Regions from separate parts of the Paenibacillus crassostreae genome, predicted to be linked through region 1. Evidence: a T-box and tRNA genes for the amino acid it is inferred to sense, from the RefSeq annotation. Region 1 holds a T-box; the other regions hold tRNA genes.
The links. A T-box is a leader RNA that pairs with one kind of tRNA and senses whether it is charged. The one in region 1 lies ahead of LPB68_RS06615 (valine--tRNA ligase), so its partner is inferred to be a tRNA-Val.

Region 1 (7,433 bases):
CGTTGTAGGTATGCCTGAAAAGCTATTGCGTCGACTCAAACATGAGAAGGGAATTCAATGGAATGGAGATAAGTTGAGATTAGCTATATTTCCATCCCGACCTATAGGGATAAACTCGATATGGCAGGAGTTAAAAGTACTCTATGAGGATGATTTCTGCTTAGTTATTCATAAACCAGCAGGGATGATGATTCATCCGGATGGTCGTGCTGGTGAAGTGACATTAGATCATATCGTTGCTGCTCACTTTGAGAGTATGGGTGATAATGTAGCGGTAAGACATATTCATCGACTTGATCAGCATACGTCAGGACCTGTGCTCTATGCTAAAAATGAGTGGGCACAGTTGAATCTAGATGAAGATATGCGTGCGAAACAAATTGAGCGGAAATATGTCGCTTTTGTTGAAGGTAAAGTTGATTCGAGTCTAACTGTGATTGACCTACCAATTGGCAAGGATCGTCATCATGCTCAGAGGCGGAGAGTATCTCCCACAGGTCAATCTGCGATCACACATGTGCGTGTGGAAGAAAGATACAAAGGGTCAAGTCTTATTAAACTTGAATTGGATACAGGTCGTACGCATCAAATACGTGTTCATTTAAGCCATTTAGGACATCCTTTATTGGGTGATACATTATATGGTGGTAGTAGTTCTCATATTCGACGGCAAGCGTTACACGGAGAACAGTTATGTTTCTCTCATCCATTTACTGGTGATTTTATTGAAATTAATGATGACTGGCCTAAGGATATGGTTGATCTTCGGTTACTTCTACGAGCAGAAGTCAAATGATAAGAGTTAGAGGAAACGGTTATGAGGTCCTTGAAAAAGGACGGTATAGCCGTTTCCTCTTTGTTTTTTTGTTATAGAAGACGGAATGAAGAGTGAAATTGAACTTTAGCCATATATTTTAAAAATGGCATGCGTTTTTTCTCCGAAGCATATAAATAGAATGAGTTAAGAATAATGGGCTCTTGCCATGAGTTGATTCATGGTTAGAATATGCTAAAAAGGAGGACGTTACCTGTGTTTGACCAGTCCTACGGTTTGCGATTTGATATTTATGAACGCATTCAATTGTCTGAAGATGTGGCTGGAATTGCGGAGCTAGAAGAGATTGAATTATTACCGCATATTTCGGTGATTAGCCAGGAGGATCAAGCAACCCTTCGAGGACATTTATTACTATCAGGTCTATACAGATCTGAAGGCGAGGAGGCTGAAACGCAACAGATCGAGCACTTTATCCCAGTTGAAATAACAGTACCACTCAATCGTGTAACTTCCTTAGATGAAATTGCTGTTGAAATTGAGAATTTCGATGTAGATCTCTTGTCTAAGAGAAGTCTGAACATTACGGGTGTGTTATCTTTACGCGGAATTGAATCACCTCGTATTGACAATAACTTATGGAATGCCGAAGATTTCACAGTGGTACATGCTCCAGATTGGCAGATGAACCCAGATATTCTTCCACTATCAACTGAGAATATCGCTGATCGGATCTCACTGGACAATGAATTAGGGAAGTTTGGTGAGTCATCAATTGAATCATTTGTTCAAGATGATCTGAACGAAAATGAAGAAGATTACACAACTGAGCTACATAAAGATGAGGATGCTCTTGCTCGTCAACAAGACTTCTCGAACGTGTGGCAGATTGAAACTGAAGAACAGAAGAAAGCCTTGAATTCTTTACCGAATGATGAACCTAAAGATTCACTTCAGAGTGATATTCCGGTAGATTCATCACCCAATACTACCATAGAGAATGATTTGTTGGAGAAAGAGCCTGCTGAGGGAAATGAATTCTTGATACCGGACGAGATAGAAGCAAAAGATGAAAAAGCGGAATTAAAAGTTGCATTAGGTAGCAAGAAGGAAGTTACGCCTACTAGGAAAGATAATGTTGGATTCTCGTCAATTCTAACGTCTAGTCGTGCAAGATCTCTGAGAGATCTGGAGCAGCAGCTTGACGAAGAAAAGTCACTTGAACTTAAAGAAAATGAGGATCAAGTCAATAATGAAGATGTGGAGTGGAAAAATCTCTTTCTGGGAGGTTCATCTGATAAAACGCCATTCAGTAAAGTTCGACTTTGTATTGTACAACGGGAAGAGACGATTGATATGATTGCTGATCGTTATCAAATGAGTCCAAGAGAACTGCTGTTACACAATCGCTTATCAGATCAAACGATCGAAGAAGGCCAAATTCTTTATATTCCTTAAATGTATAACAACAGTTGGAATAGTGAAAGGGACTATCTCTTTGTAGGATACTGCTACTATCGAGATGGTCCCTCTTTGTATACGACTATAAGAAGTTGACTATGTGCTCTTGGCACGCTATTATATAAAATATAATATTGAGAATAGACTATGAATGGGAAGAGTAGTTGGTATGCCCTTCAGAGAGCGGAATTGTAACGCTGAAAGATTCCGTAGGATGCAGCTAAGCGAAAGTCGCCCTGGAGTTGTTTGTTTGAGTCTTTGATAACATATCAAGTGACTAGAACAGACCGGTTGCAGCCGTTATCTGTATGAGTGTCGTGATTTGTTTAACGGTAAGCTTATTTGTTTGTACTAAGCTGAACGTTCAATTTACACGAAACAAAGGTGGTACCGCGAAAGAGTAACCTTTCGTCCTTTGAGGACGAAAGGTTTTTTGATGTTTCTGGATATTTAGAAGATGTATTGGAGGTTTTATAAAGATGACAGATAAAGAAACGAAGACAACGACTGAAATGCCAACGACATATGATCCGAAATCCGCTGAACAGAAATGGTACCAATATTGGGTAGACGGTGAATACTTCAAAGCGGGTCAACGTCCAGACGCAAAACCCTATACGATTGTTATCCCACCACCCAATGTGACGGGGATGCTTCATATTGGTCATGCTATGGATTTCACTATGCAAGATATCCTTATTCGCGCCAAGAGAATGCAAGGATATGATGCTCTTTGGCTGCCTGGAACCGATCATGCCGGGATAGCAACGCAGACTAAAGTGGAGCAGAAGCTTCGTGCACAAGGATTATCTCGCTATGATCTAGGTAGAGAAAAATTCCTTGAACAAGTGTGGGAATGGAAAGATCATTATGCGAATACGATCCATGAGCAATGGGCCAAAATGGGATTGTCTCTCGATTATTCTAGGGAACGGTTCACATTGGATGAAGGTTTATCCAAATCGGTAAAAGAAGTATTCGTTAAGCTTTATAATAAGGGTCTTATTTACCGTGGTAAATATATTATTAACTGGGATCCTGTTGCTCGGACAGCTTTATCGGATATCGAAGTTGAGTATAAAGAAGTTCAAGGACATCTCTACCATTTATCCTATCCGCTAAAAGATGGAAGTGGGCGTATAGTTGTAGCAACTACTAGACCGGAAACGATGCTAGGGGATACTGCCATTGCGGTTCATCCTAAGGATGAACGATATAAAGACCTGATTGGTAAGATGGTCTTATTACCTATCGTGAATCGTGAAATTCCGATTATTGCTGATGAATATGTTGACCAGGAATTCGGCAGTGGAGCCGTGAAGATTACTCCAGCTCATGATCCGAATGATTTCGAAGTAGGACTTCGCCATCAACTGGAACAAATCATCGTTATGGACGATACAGGTACGATGAATGATTTAGCAGGCAAGTATGAAGGTCTAGATCGTAATGACTGCCGGAAAGAAATCGTTAAGGACTTACAAGAGTTGGGTGTACTGATCCAAATCGAAGATCATGTACATCAGGTGGGACATAGTGAACGTACCGGTGCTGTCGTTGAACCATATCTATCTACACAATGGTTTGTGAAGATGAAACCTTTGGCAGAAAGAGCAATTGAAGTACAAAAGTCAGGTAAAGGTGTAAACTTTGTACCTGATCGATTCGAGAAAATTTACTTGCATTGGATTGAAAATGTACGCGATTGGTGTATATCAAGACAACTTTGGTGGGGCCATCGTATTCCAGCATACTATTGTGAATCATGTGGTGAGCTACATGTTTCCCAAGATGAAGTGACGGTATGTTCTAAGTGTGGTGGAGCCGAACTTAGACAGGACGATGATGTGCTTGATACTTGGTTTAGTTCAGCGTTGTGGCCTTTCTCCACACTAGGATGGCCAGATGATTCAGAAGATATGAAACGATTCTATTCAACTAATGTCCTCGTAACAGGGTATGATATTATATATTTCTGGGTAGCGAGAATGATCTTTACAGCGCTTGAATTCACAGACCAGATTCCTTTCCAAGACGTATTATTGCATGGGCTTGTTAGAGATTCTGAAGGGCGTAAAATGTCTAAATCGCTCGGAAATGGTGTAGATCCATTAGAAGTAATTGAGCAATATGGTGCAGATGCGATGCGTTATATGATCTCAACAGGTAGTACTCCTGGTCAAGATCTTCGTTTCCGTTGGGAACGAGTGGAGCAATCTCGTAATTTCGCGAATAAAATATGGAATGCATCTCGATTTGCACTGATGAATCTTGAAGGATTTACTTTTGAGAATATCGATATTAGTGGAGATTTACAGACTTCAGATCGTTGGATTCTACATCGTCTAAACGAAACTTCACGCGATATTACGCGTCTAATAGATGCTTATGAGTTCGGTGAGACGGGTCGATTACTATATAATTTTATATGGGATGACCTATGCGACTGGTATATAGAGTTTGCTAAGTTATCATTATATGGTGAGAATGAAGTAGTTAAGAATAGTACGAAATCCGTGCTAGCTTATGTTCTAGATCGTACTCTACGCTTGATTCATCCGTTCATGCCGTTCATTACTGAAGAGATATGGCAGCATCTACCTCATGAAGGAGATACCATTACATTGGCTTCGTGGCCGGAGTATAATAAATCTTTTGAGAATCAAGAAGCAGTGAATGAAATGAACACGTTAATGGATATCATCCGTACTGTACGTAACATTCGAGCAGAAGTGAACGTGCCGATGAGTAAAAAAGTTGAGCTGATCGTTAAAGCTAGTGATGAGAATATATTCGGCATTGTGAGCCGTAATGAGAATTACGTGAAGCGTTTCTGTAATACTTCAAGTTTTGAAATAGGTATGGACATTCAAGCTCCAGAGAAATCGATGACAGCTGTAGTAACAGGTGCCGAATTATATTTACCACTGGCTGGATTGATTGATATCGCTCAAGAAATTGAACGCCTTGAAAAAGAAGTACAAACATTAAATGCTGAGGTTGAACGAGTTGATAAAAAGTTGAGTAATCAAGGTTTTGTTGCGAAGGCACCAGCGAAAGTTATTGAAGAGGAACGTGCGAAACAAGCTGATTATTCAGATAAGCGAAGTAAAGTATTGGCTAGAATTGAAGAGCTTAGAGGGTAAACTATTCATCAAACATTAAATAGACCTGAAGGTGAAAAGATTGGGAGAATATTATGGAGCGGAGCTTACAGCTCCCTTAACAACATATAATGAAGCAGTTAATTGGATTAATGGATTAATTCCGTTTGGGATTCGACCAGGATTATCACGTATGGAAATCATGATGGAACAGCTTGGGGAACCTCAGCGACGTCTTAAATTCATTCATGTAGCAGGGACGAATGGAAAGGGATCCACATGTGCTTTTTTGACTAAAACTCTGTTACAAGCAGGTTATTCAGTAGGCACGTTTACTTCACCGTATATTACGAAATTCACGAATCGATTTCAATATAATGGCGAAGATATCCCAGAAGAAACATTACTTGATCTTGCGAATCGATTGAAACCAATTGTTGAGAATATTGCCCAGACTGACCAAGGTTCACCGACGATGTTTGAAGTATCCACGGCCCTTGCTATTTTGTACTATGCCAAGGTATGCGTTCCGGATATTGTCGTATGGGAGACAGGGCTTGGGGGAAGACTGGATGTAACAAATATTGTCACTCCCGTAGTTTCTGTGATTACGAATGTTGGATTAGACCATACAGATATTCTAGGTGATACTCTCTCGCTCATCGCTACAGAAAAAGCGGGTATCATTAAGGCTGGTGTTCCTGTCGTTAGTTGTGCCGTGCAGCCTGAAGTAGTGAATATTATCAAATCGGCAGCTGATCGAAACCATTCAACGTTATACCTTGCTGGAGAACAATTTAAATATGAAGGTATAGGTGTTAAAGATAGCATTCAATCTTTCCACTTTACGGGACCCTTCCGTTCGATGGATCTTGCTATCGGAATGAAGGGTGAGCATCAGATGGCGAATGCTGCAGGAGCGATGATGGTACTAGAGGTACTTCGTCAATATATGGCCTATGTCATGGATGATGAAGATATCCTTAAGGGATTCCGTGATACCACATGGGCTGGACGATTAGAACAAATAGGAAATCATCCGAGAATTGTATTGGATGGAGCGCATAATCCGGAAGGCGCACAAACTTTGGCTAAGAGTCTTCCACAGTATTATAAATATCGATCATTAAATTTGATGATGGGGATGTTGGCTAATAAGCATCATGAATCATACTTGAAGCATATACTTCCTTTAGTTGATACACTTATTCTAACAGAACCAGATTTTCGTAAAAAAATGGACGCGAACAATTTATTAGAGATTGTGGAACAATTGAAGCCTATATATGCAAAGCCCACTTTAGAGATTATTGTGGAATCTGATTGGAGATTAGCATTAGAGAAATTAAAGTTACGGACGGAAGAGGAAGATCTTGGAGTAGTATCCGGTACATTATATTTAATTGCCGACGTACGAGGATCTCTCTTAAATCAATCCGATTCTGAAAAAGGTTGGTGAATAACTGTTGAATACATCAGAACACATTCATTTTATTGGTATCGGTGGCTACGGGATGAGTGCCATCGCAAGAGTTATGCTAGAAATGGGATTTACAGTTACAGGCTCAGACGTTGCTTCACAAGAATTAACAGAAAAGTTGGTTGCCAAAGGAGCAAAGGTTTACATTGGACATACGGCTGAACAAGTACATGGTGCTGACATCGTCGTATACTCAACGGCACTATCCAAGGATAATGTGGAAGTAGTAGAAGCAGAGCAACTCAATATTCCAGTGTTACATCGTTCGCAAATGCTAGCTAGGTTGCTTAATGAACGGAAGGGAGTAGCTGTTGCGGGAGCACATGGGAAGACGACAACATCATCAATGATTGCCTTGGTAATGGAGAAATGTGGTACTGACCCTACTTATATTATCGGTGGAGAAATTATGAATGTAGGTACGAATGCGAAAGCTGGCCAAGGCGAACATGTTGTAGCTGAAGCGGATGAAAGTGACGGCTCCTTCTTACAATATCATCCTTGGATTGGAGTAGTCACAAATCTTGAAGCGGATCATCTAGAGAATTATAATAGTGACTTTGAACAACTAAAGGGAGCATACGTTCAATTTCTAAATCAAGTTCGAGAAGAC
Region 2 (7,433 bases), 2.1 Mb from region 1:
TAAGCCATGGAGTATTGAGGAATTAATCCGACATCCTCAATTGGAAATGGTGAGTTCCGAGTTGCCGCTTGTACTCAGAAAGTTGGTATACCGTTCAATCATTAAAGAAGTGATGAATGTGAGCGTTGGGGGAAATGATCGTAAGCAAGCTATTCTTTATAGTACGATATGAATCTGAATTGTTAACTAAATAAGAGTGGCTAGGTGGACTAGTTCGTTCGTTAATAATCGCTACCATGATTTGGATTTAAAAATTAGTAAAAATAAGATTGACTCAACAATAGAATCTATGATAAATTATATCTCGCCCCATTAAACGGGACAAACTTCACAACAACTAAATTGTCATTAAGAAATAATGGTTCAAAAAAACTTGTTGACAATCGAACTGACAGTATGATATATTATAGAAGTTGTCGCCGAGAGTAACTGACGACAAACGACGAAATAAATTGATCTTTGAAAACTGAACAACGAGTGAGTGGTTTTCACGAAAGTGAGAACAAAACAAATGAGAAATCATTTGATAGAGAAAGAAATTTCTCGTCAGTTTGTTTCAAAATGAGCGAATCGCTCTTTTCATTAAATCGCCATTTAATTATCTTCTCTGTAAGGATATGGAACAATTAAATGACGGTCAACCAAACTTCGTTTGGTCTTATATGGAGAGTTTGATCCTGGCTCAGGACGAACGCTGGCGGCGTGCCTAATACATGCAAGTCGAGCGGAGTGATTTGAAAGCTTGCTTTCAAATCACTTAGCGGCGGACGGGTGAGTAACACGTAGGTAACCTGCCTGTAAGACTGGGATAACTACCGGAAACGGTAGCTAATACCGGATAACTTGTTTCCTCTCCTGGGGAGACACTGAAAGGCGGAGTAATCTGCCACTTACAGATGGGCCTGCGGCGCATTAGCTAGTTGGTGAGGTAACGGCTCACCAAGGCGACGATGCGTAGCCGACCTGAGAGGGTGAACGGCCACACTGGGACTGAGACACGGCCCAGACTCCTACGGGAGGCAGCAGTAGGGAATCTTCCGCAATGGACGAAAGTCTGACGGAGCAACGCCGCGTGAGTGATGAAGGTTTTCGGATCGTAAAGCTCTGTTGCCAGGGAAGAACGCTTGGGAGAGTAACTGCTCTCAAGGTGACGGTACCTGAGAAGAAAGCCCCGGCTAACTACGTGCCAGCAGCCGCGGTAATACGTAGGGGGCAAGCGTTGTCCGGAATTATTGGGCGTAAAGCGCGCGCAGGCGGTCATTTAAGTTTGGTGTTTAATTCCAGGGCTCAACCCTGGGTCGCACTGAAAACTGGGTGACTTGAGTACAGAAGAGGAGAGTGGAATTCCACGTGTAGCGGTGAAATGCGTAGATATGTGGAGGAACACCAGTGGCGAAGGCGACTCTCTGGGCTGTAACTGACGCTGAGGCGCGAAAGCGTGGGGAGCAAACAGGATTAGATACCCTGGTAGTCCACGCCGTAAACGATGAGTGCTAGGTGTTAGGGGTTTCGATACCCTTGGTGCCGAAGTTAACACATTAAGCACTCCGCCTGGGGAGTACGGTCGCAAGACTGAAACTCAAAGGAATTGACGGGGACCCGCACAAGCAGTGGAGTATGTGGTTTAATTCGAAGCAACGCGAAGAACCTTACCAGGTCTTGACATCCCTCTGAATCCACTAGAGATAGTGGCGGCCTTCGGGACAGAGGAGACAGGTGGTGCATGGTTGTCGTCAGCTCGTGTCGTGAGATGTTGGGTTAAGTCCCGCAACGAGCGCAACCCTTATGCTTAGTTGCCAGCACATTATGGTGGGCACTCTAAGCAGACTGCCGGTGACAAACCGGAGGAAGGTGGGGATGACGTCAAATCATCATGCCCCTTATGACCTGGGCTACACACGTACTACAATGGCCAGTACAACGGGCTGCGAAACCGCGAGGTGGAGCCAATCCCAACAAAGCTGGTCTCAGTTCGGATTGTAGGCTGCAACCCGCCTACATGAAGTCGGAATTGCTAGTAATCGCGGATCAGCATGCCGCGGTGAATACGTTCCCGGGTCTTGTACACACCGCCCGTCACACCACGAGAGTTTACAACACCCGAAGTCGGTGGGGTAACCCGCAAGGGAGCCAGCCGCCGAAGGTGGGGTAGATGATTGGGGTGAAGTCGTAACAAGGTAGCCGTATCGGAAGGTGCGGCTGGATCACCTCCTTTCTATGGAGAATCGTTTCCTGCAACGGAAACATTCAAAGCGTCCGATGTAAGTCGGCGTAAATAGACTTTGCAATGCAAAGTCGACACTCACTCGTGTTCAGTTTTGAAAGAGCAATCTTTCAAAGTAATATCTTTTCCAATACTTACTGGGTGACTGGTGAGGGAAGAAATGATATGATATTCTTCCGCTGAACAAGCGGTAGGAACTTGATCCTTGAAAACTAGATAACGAACGAATTTGCAAGTTGAAACATTCTTGATGATTTTTAAATTGGATTTCATCAATTTCAAATTCATCACTTTTATATTTACGTTTTGTTACTTGTTAACAAAACAAAGTGTAAAAGTAGCTACAATATTTTCTCTTTGAGAAAAATTGAGGTTAAGCTACTAAGAGCACACGGAGGATGCCTAGGCGCTAGGAGTCGATGAAGGACGTGGCGAACAACGAAACTGCCTCGGGGAGCTGTAAGCAAGCTTTGATCCGGGGGTGTCCGAATGGGGAAACCCGGCTGTGGTAATACGCAGTCACTCCCACCTGAATACATAGGGTGGGTAGAGACAGACCAGGGGAACTGAAACATCTAAGTACCCTGAGGAAGAGAAAACAATAGTGATTCCGTCAGTAGCGGCGAGCGAACGCGGATTAGCCCAAACCAAGGAGCTTGCTCCTTGGGGTTGTGGGACGTCTCACATGGAGTTACAAAGGAATATATTAAGCGAAGAGGTCTGGAAAGGCCCGGCATAGAAGGTAAAAGCCCTGTAGCTGAAAATGTGTTCTCTCCGAGACGTATCCCGAGTAGTGCGGGGCACGTGAAACCCCGTATGAATCCAGCAGGACCATCTGCTAAGGCTAAATACTCCCTAGCGACCGATAGTGAAACAGTACCGTGAGGGAAAGGTGAAAAGCACCCCGGAAGGGGAGTGAAATAGAACCTGAAACCGTGTGCTTACAAAAAGTCAGAGCCCTATTAATGGGTGATGGCGTGCCTTTTGTAGAATGAACCGGCGAGTTACGTTCCCGTGCAAGGTTAAGGTGAGAAGCCGGAGCCGCAGCGAAAGCGAGTCTGAATAGGGCGACATATAGTACGTGGACGTAGACCCGAAACCGAGTGATCTACCCCTGTCCAGGGTGAAGGTGCGGTAACACGCACTGGAGGCCCGAACCCACGCATGTTGAAAAATGCGGGGATGAGGTGGGGGTAGCGGAGAAATTCCAATCGAACTCGGAGATAGCTGGTTCTCCCCGAAATAGCTTTAGGGCTAGCCTCGGATGAAGAGTCGTGGAGGTAGAGCACTGATTGGGTGCGGGGCCCGCAAGGGTTACCAAGCTCAGTCAAACTCCGAATGCCATGTACTTATATCCGGGAGTCAGACAGTGAGTGCTAAGATCCATTGTCGAAAGGGAAACAGCCCAGACCATCAGCTAAGGTCCCCAAGTGTGTGTTGAGTGGAAAAGGATGTGGAGTTGCACAGACAACCAGGATGTTGGCTTAGAAGCAGCCACCATTGAAAGAGTGCGTAATAGCTCACTGGTCGAGTGACTCTGCGCCGAAAATGTAACGGGGCTAAACACACCACCGAAGCTATGGCTAGATGCTTTGCATCTGGGGTAGGGGAGCGTTGTATAGAGGTTGAAGGTGTACCGTGAGGAGCGCTGGACACTATACAAGTGAGAATGCCGGTATAAGTAACGAAAAGATCAGTGAGAATCTGATCCGCCGAAAGCCCAAGGTTTCCTGAGGAAGGCTCGTCCTCTCAGGGTAAGTCGGGACCTAACGCGAGGCCGAAAGGCGTAGTGGATGGACAACAGGTTGAAATTCCTGTACCACCGTAATCCGTTATGAGTAATGGGGTGACGCAGCAGGGTAGTGACGCGGACTGATGGAATAGTCCGTCTAAGCAGTGAGGCTTGTGTGTAGGCAAATCCGCACACTAATAGGCTGGGCTGTGATGGGGAGCGAAAATTATAGTAGCGAAGGTCATGATCTCACACTGCCAAGAAAAGCCTCTAACCAGGAGAAGGTGCCCGTACCGCAAACCGACACAGGTAGGCGAGAAGAGAATTCTAAGGCGCGCGGAAGAACTCTCGTTAAGGAACTCGGCAAAATGACCCCGTAACTTCGGGAGAAGGGGTGCCCCGGTAGTGTGAATAGCACGAGGGGGCCGCAGTGAAAAGGCCCAAGCGACTGTTTAGCAAAAACACAGGTCTGTGCGAAGCCGTAAGGCGAAGTATACGGGCTGACGCCTGCCCGGTGCTGGAAGGTTAAGGGGAGTGGTTAGGGGAAACCCGAAGCTATGAACCGAAGCCCCAGTAAACGGCGGCCGTAACTATAACGGTCCTAAGGTAGCGAAATTCCTTGTCAGGTAAATTCTGACCCGCACGAATGGCGTAACGATTTGGGCGCTGTCTCAACGAGAGATCCGGTGAAATTTTAATACCTGTGAAGATGCAGGTTACCCGCGACAAGACGGAAAGACCCCATGGAGCTTTACTGCAGCTTGATATTGAATTTGGGTACGATTTGTACAGGATAGGTGGGAGCCTGAGAAATAGGAGCGCAAGCTTCTATGGAGGCGCCGTTGGGATACCACCCTGATCGTATCTAGGTTCTAACCTAGGACCGTAAACCGGTTCGGGGACAGTGTCAGGTGGGCAGTTTGACTGGGGCGGTCGCCTCCTAAAGAGTAACGGAGGCGCCCCAAGGTTCCCTCAGAATGGTTGGAAATCATTCGAAGAGTGCAAAGGCAGAAGGGAGCTTGACTGCGAGACCTACAAGTCGAGCAGGGACGAAAGTCGGGCTTAGTGATCCGGTGGTACCGCATGGAAGGGCCATCGCTCAACGGATAAAAGCTACCCTGGGGATAACAGGCTTATCTCCCCCAAGAGTCCACATCGACGGGGAGGTTTGGCACCTCGATGTCGGCTCATCGCATCCTGGGGCTGAAGTAGGTCCCAAGGGTTGGGCTGTTCGCCCATTAAAGCGGTACGCGAGCTGGGTTCAGAACGTCGTGAGACAGTTCGGTCCCTATCTGTCGTGGGCGCAGGAAATTTGAGAGGAGCTGTCCTTAGTACGAGAGGACCGGGATGGACGCACCTCTGGTGTACCAGTTGTTCCGCCAGGAGCATAGCTGGGTAGCTACGTGCGGACGGGATAAGCGCTGAAAGCATCTAAGCGTGAAGCCCCCCTCAAGATGAGATTTCCCAATTAGTAAGACCCCTTGAAGACTACGAGGTAGATAGGTTGGAGGTGGAAGTGCAGTAATGCACGGAGCTGACCAATACTAATCGGTCGAGGGCTTATCCTAAAAGTTTTCCGTAGGAAAACTAACTTCGGAAGCGTTACGCTTTGCATCGAAGGAAGAACTACGGAGACAAGTGTTTCAATGCAGATTCGTTCGTATCTAGTTTTCAGGTGATCAAACATCTGATAGCTTTAAAATTTATTTACACTTTTGTGATGAACCAAATTTTAAAGTAATGATTATTCCCTGATAGCTCAGTTGGTAGAGCACTCGACTGTTAATCGAGTTGTCACAGGTTCGAGTCCTGTTCGGGGAGCCATTATGGAGAGGTGTCCGAGCTGGCCGAAGGAGCACGATTGGAAATCGTGTAGGCGCCACAAGCGTCTCGAGGGTTCGAATCCCTCTCTCTCCGCCATAAAGTTTTCATAAGGCCCGTTGGTCAAGTGGTTAAGACACCTCCCTTTCACGGAGGTAACAGGGGTTCGAGTCCCCTACGGGTCACCAATTATTATTAAGATTTTTGAATTAATACTTGATTTAATTTCGAGTTATCTGTTATGATAAACATTATATCTCTTATGGAGGCTTAGCTCAGCTGGGAGAGCATCTGCCTTACAAGCAGAGGGTCGGGGGTTCGATCCCCTCAGCCTCCACCATGAATATTAATTAATGACGCGGGGTGGAGCAGCCCGGTAGCTCGTCGGGCTCATAACCCGAAGGCCGCAGGTTCAAATCCTGCCCCCGCAACCAATTAAATCTATGTGGAACCGTGGTGTAGTTGGCCTAACATGCCTGCCTGTCACGCAGGAGATCGCGGGTTCGAATCCCGTCGGTTCCGCCATTATTATTTCTAAATATGGCTCGGTAGCTCAGTCGGTAGAGCAGAGGACTGAAAATCCTCGTGTCAGCGGTTCGATTCCGTTCCGAGCCACCATTGTTTTTTAAAGATTTGTTATAGGTGCGCCGGTGTAGCTCAACTGGTAGAGCAACTGACTTGTAATCAGTAGGTTGGGGGTTCAAGTCCTCTCGCCGGCACCATTTGGAGGCTTAGTGAAGTGGCTAAACACGGCAGACTGTAAATCTGCTCTCTACGAGTTCGGTGGTTCGAATCCATCAGCCTCCACCATTTCTTTTTAGGGGCATAGTTTAAAGGTAGAACAACGGTCTCCAAAACCGTTGGTGTGGGTTCAATTCCTGCTGCCCCTGCCAATAAGAAATCAAAATTTAAATATGGCGGTCGTGGCGAAGTGGTTAACGCACCGGATTGTGGTTCCGGCATTCGTGGGTTCGAGACCCATCGGTCGCCCCATTTTATTTAAATTTTAGATCTCATTTCAATCAGTATCATAAATAATAATATGGCGGTCGTGGCGAAGTGGTTAACGCACCGGATTGTGGTTCCGGCATTCGTGGGTTCGAGACCCATCGGTCGCCCCATTTATTTCTAAATTGTTGGGAATTAGCCAAGCGGTAAGGCAACGGACTTTGACTCCGTCATGCATAGGTTCAAATCCTATATTCCCAGCCATTTATATGCGGACGTGGCTCAGCGGTAGAGCATCGCCTTGCCAAGGCGAGGGTCGCGGGTTCGATTCCCGTCGTCCGCTCCATTTTATACATGGCGCCATAGCCAAGTGGTAAGGCACAGCTCTGCAAAAGCTTTATCCCCAGTTCAAATCTGGGTGGCGCCTCCATTATTTACGCGGGAGTGGCGGAATCGGCAGACGCACAGGACTTAAAATCCTGCGGTAGGTGACTATCGTACCAGTTCAAGTCTGGTCTTCCGCACCATTTAAGTTATAGTATTTGCGCCCTTAGCTCAGCTGGATAGAGCGTTTGACTACGAATCAAAAGGCCAGGAGTTCGAATCTCTTAGGGCGCACCACTATTGTTGAAGTATTATAATGTGCCGGCGTGGCGGAATGGCAGACGCGCTCGACTCAAAATCGAGAGGGAAACCGTGGAGGTTCGA
Region 3 (7,433 bases), 850 kb from region 1:
CGGAAGAACTCTCGTTAAGGAACTCGGCAAAATGACCCCGTAACTTCGGGAGAAGGGGTGCCCCGGTAGTGTGAATAGCACGAGGGGGCCGCAGTGAAAAGGCCCAAGCGACTGTTTAGCAAAAACACAGGTCTGTGCGAAGCCGTAAGGCGAAGTATACGGGCTGACGCCTGCCCGGTGCTGGAAGGTTAAGGGGAGTGGTTAGGGGAAACCCGAAGCTATGAACCGAAGCCCCAGTAAACGGCGGCCGTAACTATAACGGTCCTAAGGTAGCGAAATTCCTTGTCAGGTAAATTCTGACCCGCACGAATGGCGTAACGATTTGGGCGCTGTCTCAACGAGAGATCCGGTGAAATTTTAATACCTGTGAAGATGCAGGTTACCCGCGACAAGACGGAAAGACCCCATGGAGCTTTACTGCAGCTTGATATTGAATTTGGGTACGATTTGTACAGGATAGGTGGGAGCCTGAGAAATAGGAGCGCAAGCTTCTATGGAGGCGCCGTTGGGATACCACCCTGATCGTATCTAGGTTCTAACCTAGGACCGTAAACCGGTTCGGGGACAGTGTCAGGTGGGCAGTTTGACTGGGGCGGTCGCCTCCTAAAGAGTAACGGAGGCGCCCCAAGGTTCCCTCAGAATGGTTGGAAATCATTCGAAGAGTGCAAAGGCAGAAGGGAGCTTGACTGCGAGACCTACAAGTCGAGCAGGGACGAAAGTCGGGCTTAGTGATCCGGTGGTACCGCATGGAAGGGCCATCGCTCAACGGATAAAAGCTACCCTGGGGATAACAGGCTTATCTCCCCCAAGAGTCCACATCGACGGGGAGGTTTGGCACCTCGATGTCGGCTCATCGCATCCTGGGGCTGAAGTAGGTCCCAAGGGTTGGGCTGTTCGCCCATTAAAGCGGTACGCGAGCTGGGTTCAGAACGTCGTGAGACAGTTCGGTCCCTATCTGTCGTGGGCGCAGGAAATTTGAGAGGAGCTGTCCTTAGTACGAGAGGACCGGGATGGACGCACCTCTGGTGTACCAGTTGTTCCGCCAGGAGCATAGCTGGGTAGCTACGTGCGGACGGGATAAGCGCTGAAAGCATCTAAGCGTGAAGCCCCCCTCAAGATGAGATTTCCCAATTAGTAAGACCCCTTGAAGACTACGAGGTAGATAGGTTGGAGGTGGAAGTGCAGTAATGCACGGAGCTGACCAATACTAATCGGTCGAGGGCTTATCCTAAAAGTTTTCCGTAGGAAAACTAACTTCGGAAGCATTACGCTTTACATCGAAGGAAGAACTACGGAGACAAGTGTTTCAATGCAGATTCGTTCGTATCTAGTTTTCAGGTGATCAATTTAACTTAATGTGGTCCAAGTGGCCAAGTTAAGAAGACTTGATTAACGGCATATGGCTATGCTGATACCTGAATAATAGCATTTGTGAAACAAATGCACGTTTGGTGGCGATAGCGGAGGGGTTCCACACGTACCCATCCCGAACACGACCGTTAAGCCCTCTAGCGCCGATGGTACTTGGACCGCAGGGTCCTGGGAGAGTAGGACGTCGCCAAGCGCAAGAACCACATAAATTGTGGTTTTTTCCTTCTTTTTATACATATTATAAATGCGGGCCCTTAGCTCAGTTGGTTAGAGCGCACCTCTGATAAGGGTGAGGTCGGTGGTTCGAGTCCACCAGGGCCCACCATAATAATTTGGTAGTTTCCTAGTAGTTTCTTTTATGGGGCCATAGCTCAGCTGGGAGAGCGCCTGCCTTGCAAGCAGGAGGTCAGCGGTTCGATCCCGCTTGGCTCCACCATAATTCCTAATAGTTAGATTGATAGATTTTTAGTTATGGGAACAGAATGTTTATAAGGCCCGTTGGTCAAGTGGTTAAGACACCTCCCTTTCACGGAGGTAACAGGGGTTCGAGTCCCCTACGGGTCACCATTATAATTATATACGGAGGCTTAGCTCAGCTGGGAGAGCATCTGCCTTACAAGCAGAGGGTCGGGGGTTCGATCCCCTCAGCCTCCACCATGATATAAATTAATTCTATTTATGGCTTGGCTCGGTAGCTCAGTCGGTAGAGCAGAGGACTGAAAATCCTCGTGTCAGCGGTTCGATTCCGTTTCGAGCCACCATTAAGTTGTTGGATAGTTGATTGGTGCGCCGGTGTAGCTCAACTGGTAGAGCAACTGACTTGTAATCAGTAGGTTGGGGGTTCAAGTCCTCTCGCCGGCACCATAGTTTTATATGGAAAATATAAATAAGGTATTGGGGATTCGCCAAGTGGTAAGGCAACGGACTCTGACTCCGTCATCATAGGTTCGAATCCTATATCCCCAGCCATTTCGCGGGCCATTAGCTCAGTTGGTAGAGCACCTGACTCTTAATCAGGGTGTCGAAGGTTCGAGCCCTTCATGGCCCATCATTTCTAGTAATTATGCGCGTGTGGCGGAATTGGCAGACGCACTAGACTTAGGATCTAGCGTCTATGACGTGGGGGTTCAAGTCCCTCCACGCGCACCACATACTTGCGGACGTGGCTCAGCGGTAGAGCATCGCCTTGCCAAGGCGAGGGTCGCGGGTTCGATTCCCGTCGTCCGCTCCATTCCTGTAGTTCGCGCCCTTAGCTCAGCTGGATAGAGCGTTTGACTACGAATCAAAAGGCCAGGAGTTCGAATCTCTTAGGGCGCACCATTATCACTTCGGGACGTAGCTCAGCTTGGTAGAGCACCTGGTTTGGGACCAGGGGGTCGCATGTTCAAATCGTGTCGTCCCGATACTTCAATTTTATATATGCGGGTGTAGTTCAATGGTAGAACTTCAGCCTTCCAAGCTGATAGCGTGGGTTCGATTCCCATCACCCGCTTCATTATTACACAATAAAGACAGAGTTTAAGTGAATATTACAAATGGGGCTTCTAGATATTGATCTAGGGCTCTTTTTTTATTATAAGGAGGTATAAGTCTCACTTGAATCAATTTCATAATCGTCGATGTATCTAAATCGGTTTGCGTAATTATGAAATTGATTCTTGATACTCTATATCTAATATTTCGGCAGAAACGGATGCCCTAAAGTGATACGAAGTATCGCTAACATCGGAAGGATAAACTCCTTGCAAAAGGACGGTATAGCCGTCTCCGCTTGTGAGGTAATGTGGGATAATTATCGCTAAGATATGAAGTTGATATATTTAAAATGATTGAAGATTGATTTGTGAGAAGAAATAATGATATTATTTATAAATACATTTATATATTAATATATTTATTATTATAACGAACGGTTTTTAGAGTGATATTTTGTAAGCGTATTAATTTTGGGAGGGTTTAGTAAATGAATAATAAGATTTATAGAAAAGCTAGTATGGGACTTGCCATGTGTATTCTATTTCTAGTGAGCTTTGTTCTAGCAGGGTGTAGCAGTAATGAGGTTAAGAATACAATAACGGAGGAAGTGCCTATGTTTACAAACGCTTCTGTACATGATCCTTCCGTAATTAAGGTGGATGACTCTTATTATGTATTTGGTTCGCATCTAGGAGCTGCTAAGACTAAGGATTTGTTGAACTGGGAAACTATTGCTTCTGGAGTTAATAGTAGTAATATATTGTTTACAAATGTGAAAGAAGAACTGAAAGAGACATTAGAGTGGGCTCAATCTAACACATTATGGGCACCAGATGTTATACAGCTTGCTGATGGCAAGTTCTATATGTACTATAATGCATGTAAAGGAGATTCTCCGAGATCTGCAATGGGATTAGCAGTAGCCGATCAAGTAGAAGGTCCTTATGAAGATAAAGGAATTTTCCTGAAATCAGGAATGTGGGGCGAGCCCAGTGAAGATGGGATTATCTACGATGCTCTAGTCCATCCGAATGTAGTCGACCCTGATGTTTTTTATGATAACAATAATAACTTATGGATGGTCTATGGCTCTTATTCTGGTGGAATCTTTATCATGCAAATGGACCCATCAACAGGAATACCTTTGCCAGATCAAGGTTATGGTAAGTTGTTGATAGGTGGAAACCACAGTCGAATCGAAGGACCTTATATGTTATATAGTCCAGAGACAGATTATTATTATTTATTCCTATCCTTCGGTGGTCTTGATGCCAGTGGTGCATATAACATACGTGTAGCTCGTTCCGAGAATCCAGATGGACCGTTCTATGATGCAGAGAATATTGATATGATTGAAGTGAAAGCAGATCCTAGTAAACCATTATTTGATGATCTATCTATTGAGCCTTATGGTGTGAAGATCATGGGAAACTATCTGTTTAATAGTCTAAATGGAGATATTGATGATGTAACGGAGGGTACAGGATATGTATCTCCAGGACATAATTCAGCGTACTATGATGAAAATACAGGTAAGTACTTTTTGATTTTCCATACACGGTTTCCTAACCGGGGTGAAAATCATGAAATTCGCGTCCATGAGATGTATATGAATTCAGAAGGTTGGCCGGTTGTAGCTCCATACCGATATGCAGGAGATATAGTTGAACAGGCAAAGTTTGATATAGAGGATATTTCGGGAGAATATAAATTAATCAATCATGGCAAGGATATTTCTGCTGAGATCAAAGAATCTGGTTCAATAAAACTCAAAAGGAAAGGCAAGATATCCGGTGATGTACGCGGAGAATGGGAATCTACCAGTGATACTGGGATTAAATTGATATTGGACGATGTAACTTATAATGGAGTAGTATCACGTCAGTGGGATTCATCTGCAGAGAAATATGTATTAACTTTTAGTGCATTATCTCAGACTGGTGTAACAATATGGGGTAGTCAAGTAGAGAAATGAAATAAAGTATAACAATGGATTGGAACTTAGTGTATTGTTTTGCGTATTAGTAGATAATATTAAAATGTAAGTAAGGAGGCAATTAGATGAAATGTCCAATTTGTGAAGATGTAAGAATGAGGGAAGTGGATAAGAACGGTGTCCATATAGATGTTTGTCCAGATTGTAAGGGAGTATGGCTGGATCGAGGGGAACTAGACAGACTAATGACAGGAGTACGTGAAGTACGTCAAGAATATAATGATTTGTATCGTGATGAGAATACTGACGGGTATAATGACAATAGAAAATATGACGATAGAAACTCATCAGATTATAAAAATCACAAACATAAGAAAAAGAAGAACTCAGTTCTTGATGTACTAAGTGATTTATTCTAATGTATGAGACTAATAAGACCACCAATCTCTATGATTGGTGGTCTTATTGTCATTTGTTAAAATATAAGAAAGTATGAGTTTCACTTGATACTCTATATCAAAGAAGCACATTGGGATACATAAGTCCACACAAGGTTGTCGGATCATGGTATAATGAATATATCGGACTAGTGAAGATTATTGATTGAGTAACAAGAAAGGTAGATGAGAGGGCATGCAAGAATTTGAAGATTGGAACCAGAAGGTTAAGAAAACTTTTAATGCGACTAGCAACGAAGCTGTATTAACTGTTACAGAAGCTGGGAACTACTTAGGTCTGACGAAAGATCAAATGAAAGTCTACGTGGAGAAGAATAAACTTAATAAAGTTCCAATTATGAGAAGTACCCATAGATATCTTTTGCTCAAAAGTGAAATTGAACAAATTATGAAAAAAGCATAACGAATCTCCATCGCTCGAGTAGGATAAGACACCAACAGAGGTGTCTTCTTAAAGAACGATACAAAATGAATCATTTCTTTTTTTTATCAATTTATACGAACATATGTTCTATTGCGGAGATAGTCTCTTTCTGAGGACGTTAATAAGATCAAAAATTTATCAGTGATAGGCTTGATGAACAGATTTAATGATATAGAATGGATATAATTACATAATTGATTTAGCATGAGAACCAAAAATAATATAATTCGAATTAACGGAAACATTTTCCTTTCTAGAACGTCAATAATAGTAGGTCAATGTTAATGTAGATTCCACAGGGAGGTAATACAATTGAAGAGGTTCATGTCCATGATTATGATTTGCATACTTGTGAGTTCTTTAGCGTTACAGTCACAAGTAGATGCGGCAACACCAATTAGTATTTATATTAATGGTAACAAAGTATCAACTGATCAGGCTCCAGTTATAGTCTCCAACCGTACACTTTTACCATTACGGGCGATCTTTGAAGGTCTAGGTGCGAATGTGAATTGGAATCAAAAGACGAAGGTTGTAACAGCAACTAGAGGCGGTAATACAATCATTCTAAAATTAGGTGCCAAAACAGCAACAATTAATAATAAAACGGTAACATTAGATGTTCCTGTTCAAAGTATTAAAGGAAGAATTCTGGTACCTGTCCGGTTCGTAAGTGAAGCACTAGGTGAAGATGTAGTTTGGAATTCCTCGACTAAAAAAGTGACTATTACTACATCAACAGCACTCAAAGCTGTTTCGTATGTTAATGCAAAAGTAATTAGTCAAAATGGTAATGGTAGTGATCTGCAAGTCAGTTTCCCTAAGCTCGTAAATGAATCAGGAGTGAGTCATTATCGGATACTGGTTGTGAAATCGGCATTGTCTTCAAATTTCAATCCAGCCACAGCATTGTCTAATGTGAATTATACATCTGTACCGGTCCAAGGGAGGGATATAACGGTTACGTTATCATCTCAAGCAAAAGATGTGAATGGAGCATTAATTACAGGAAATCAATCTTATGTTGTATATGTAATGAGTGTAGGTGAAGGAAATAACCAAGGTCTACTTTCTAATGCTTCCCCGGCAGTGACGTTATCCGGAAGTGGCTCTGTAGCAGCAGTTAGCAATCTGGTTGCTAGTGATGTGAGTAATCATGGTGACGGACGCGATCTCCAGGTGAGTTTTAATAAAATGTCAGATGAATCGAAGATAGGTTCTTATCGCATATTTGTAGTCAAAGCAAATAATGCGAGTTATTTCGATCTTAATAGAGCAAATTCAATATCTAGTGCTTACTATACTTCTGTAGCTAAGACGGGTAACAATATTAGTCAAATTCTTGGGTCTTCAGCAAGAGATGTAGATGGAGCGATCATTAAGAATGGGGTAATTTATCGAGTATTTGTCTTATCCGTTGGTAGTGGGAGTTATGCAAGAAGTAATGTATTGTCCTCTTATTCATCTGCAATTACGTTATCGAATAACACGGGTATTAATGGTATCTCTAACCTACTAGTAAGCGATGTGAATAATTATAATGACGGGCGTGATTTACAAGTCACATTTAGTCGTACTAGTGATGAAACGAACCTAGGCCATTATCGAATTATGGTAGTGAAGACAGGTAATGCTAGTAACTTCACCTTATCGAAAGCTAATCAAGTATCTAGTTCTAACTATACTTATGTAGCAAAGACGGGATATAATATTAGTCAAATTCTTGGATCTTCAGCAAGAGATGTAGATGGGGCGATCATTCAGCATG

Region 2: it encodes a tRNA-Val, which carries the amino acid that the T-box ahead of LPB68_RS06615 (valine--tRNA ligase) is inferred to sense. The anticodon was not compared.
Region 3: it encodes a tRNA-Val, which carries the amino acid that the T-box ahead of LPB68_RS06615 (valine--tRNA ligase) is inferred to sense. The anticodon was not compared.

Annotation. Positions count from the first base shown of each region.
Region 1 covers NZ_CP017770.1:1,365,605-1,373,037, reverse strand. Annotated here, with positions in the region: gene LPB68_RS06625 (RluA family pseudouridine synthase) at 1-796, shown strand, start outside; gene LPB68_RS23350 (LysM peptidoglycan-binding domain-containing protein) at 1,031-2,233, shown strand; T-box leader at 2,375-2,655, shown strand; gene LPB68_RS06615 (valine--tRNA ligase) at 2,716-5,382, shown strand; gene LPB68_RS06610 (bifunctional folylpolyglutamate synthase/dihydrofolate synthase) at 5,423-6,799, shown strand; gene murC (UDP-N-acetylmuramate--L-alanine ligase) at 6,807-7,433, shown strand, end outside.
Region 2 covers NZ_CP017770.1:3,425,931-3,433,363, forward strand. Annotated here, with positions in the region: gene LPB68_RS15720 (nucleotidyltransferase-like protein) at 1-172, shown strand, start outside; rRNA gene LPB68_RS15725 (16S ribosomal RNA) at 660-2,215, shown strand; rRNA gene LPB68_RS15730 (23S ribosomal RNA) at 2,596-5,524, shown strand; tRNA gene LPB68_RS15735 (tRNA-Asn) at 5,705-5,780, shown strand; tRNA gene LPB68_RS15740 (tRNA-Ser) at 5,785-5,876, shown strand; tRNA gene LPB68_RS15745 (tRNA-Glu) at 5,891-5,965, shown strand; tRNA gene LPB68_RS15750 (tRNA-Val) at 6,042-6,117, shown strand; tRNA gene LPB68_RS15755 (tRNA-Met) at 6,135-6,211, shown strand; tRNA gene LPB68_RS15760 (tRNA-Asp) at 6,225-6,302, shown strand; tRNA gene LPB68_RS15765 (tRNA-Phe) at 6,320-6,395, shown strand; tRNA gene LPB68_RS15770 (tRNA-Thr) at 6,424-6,499, shown strand; tRNA gene LPB68_RS15775 (tRNA-Tyr) at 6,503-6,587, shown strand; tRNA gene LPB68_RS15780 (tRNA-Trp) at 6,597-6,670, shown strand; tRNA gene LPB68_RS15785 (tRNA-His) at 6,695-6,770, shown strand; tRNA gene LPB68_RS15790 (tRNA-His) at 6,823-6,898, shown strand; tRNA gene LPB68_RS15795 (tRNA-Gln) at 6,915-6,989, shown strand; tRNA gene LPB68_RS15800 (tRNA-Gly) at 6,997-7,071, shown strand; tRNA gene LPB68_RS15805 (tRNA-Cys) at 7,082-7,155, shown strand; tRNA gene LPB68_RS15810 (tRNA-Leu) at 7,164-7,252, shown strand; tRNA gene LPB68_RS15815 (tRNA-Arg) at 7,270-7,346, shown strand; tRNA gene LPB68_RS15820 (tRNA-Leu) at 7,370-7,433, shown strand, end outside.
Region 3 covers NZ_CP017770.1:2,215,218-2,222,650, reverse strand. Annotated here, with positions in the region: rRNA gene LPB68_RS10435 (23S ribosomal RNA) at 1-1,231, shown strand, start outside; rRNA gene rrf (5S ribosomal RNA) at 1,448-1,564, shown strand; tRNA gene LPB68_RS10425 (tRNA-Ile) at 1,620-1,696, shown strand; tRNA gene LPB68_RS10420 (tRNA-Ala) at 1,732-1,807, shown strand; tRNA gene LPB68_RS10415 (tRNA-Glu) at 1,864-1,938, shown strand; tRNA gene LPB68_RS10410 (tRNA-Val) at 1,953-2,028, shown strand; tRNA gene LPB68_RS10405 (tRNA-Phe) at 2,057-2,132, shown strand; tRNA gene LPB68_RS10400 (tRNA-Thr) at 2,160-2,235, shown strand; tRNA gene LPB68_RS10395 (tRNA-Gln) at 2,267-2,340, shown strand; tRNA gene LPB68_RS10390 (tRNA-Lys) at 2,347-2,419, shown strand; tRNA gene LPB68_RS10385 (tRNA-Leu) at 2,437-2,520, shown strand; tRNA gene LPB68_RS10380 (tRNA-Gly) at 2,528-2,602, shown strand; tRNA gene LPB68_RS10375 (tRNA-Arg) at 2,615-2,691, shown strand; tRNA gene LPB68_RS10370 (tRNA-Pro) at 2,701-2,774, shown strand; tRNA gene LPB68_RS10365 (tRNA-Gly) at 2,793-2,863, shown strand; gene LPB68_RS10360 (arabinan endo-1,5-alpha-L-arabinosidase AbnB) at 3,335-4,822, shown strand; gene LPB68_RS10355 (TFIIB-type zinc ribbon-containing protein) at 4,909-5,202, shown strand; gene LPB68_RS10350 (MerR family transcriptional regulator) at 5,417-5,644, shown strand; gene LPB68_RS10345 (stalk domain-containing protein) at 5,978-7,433, shown strand, end outside.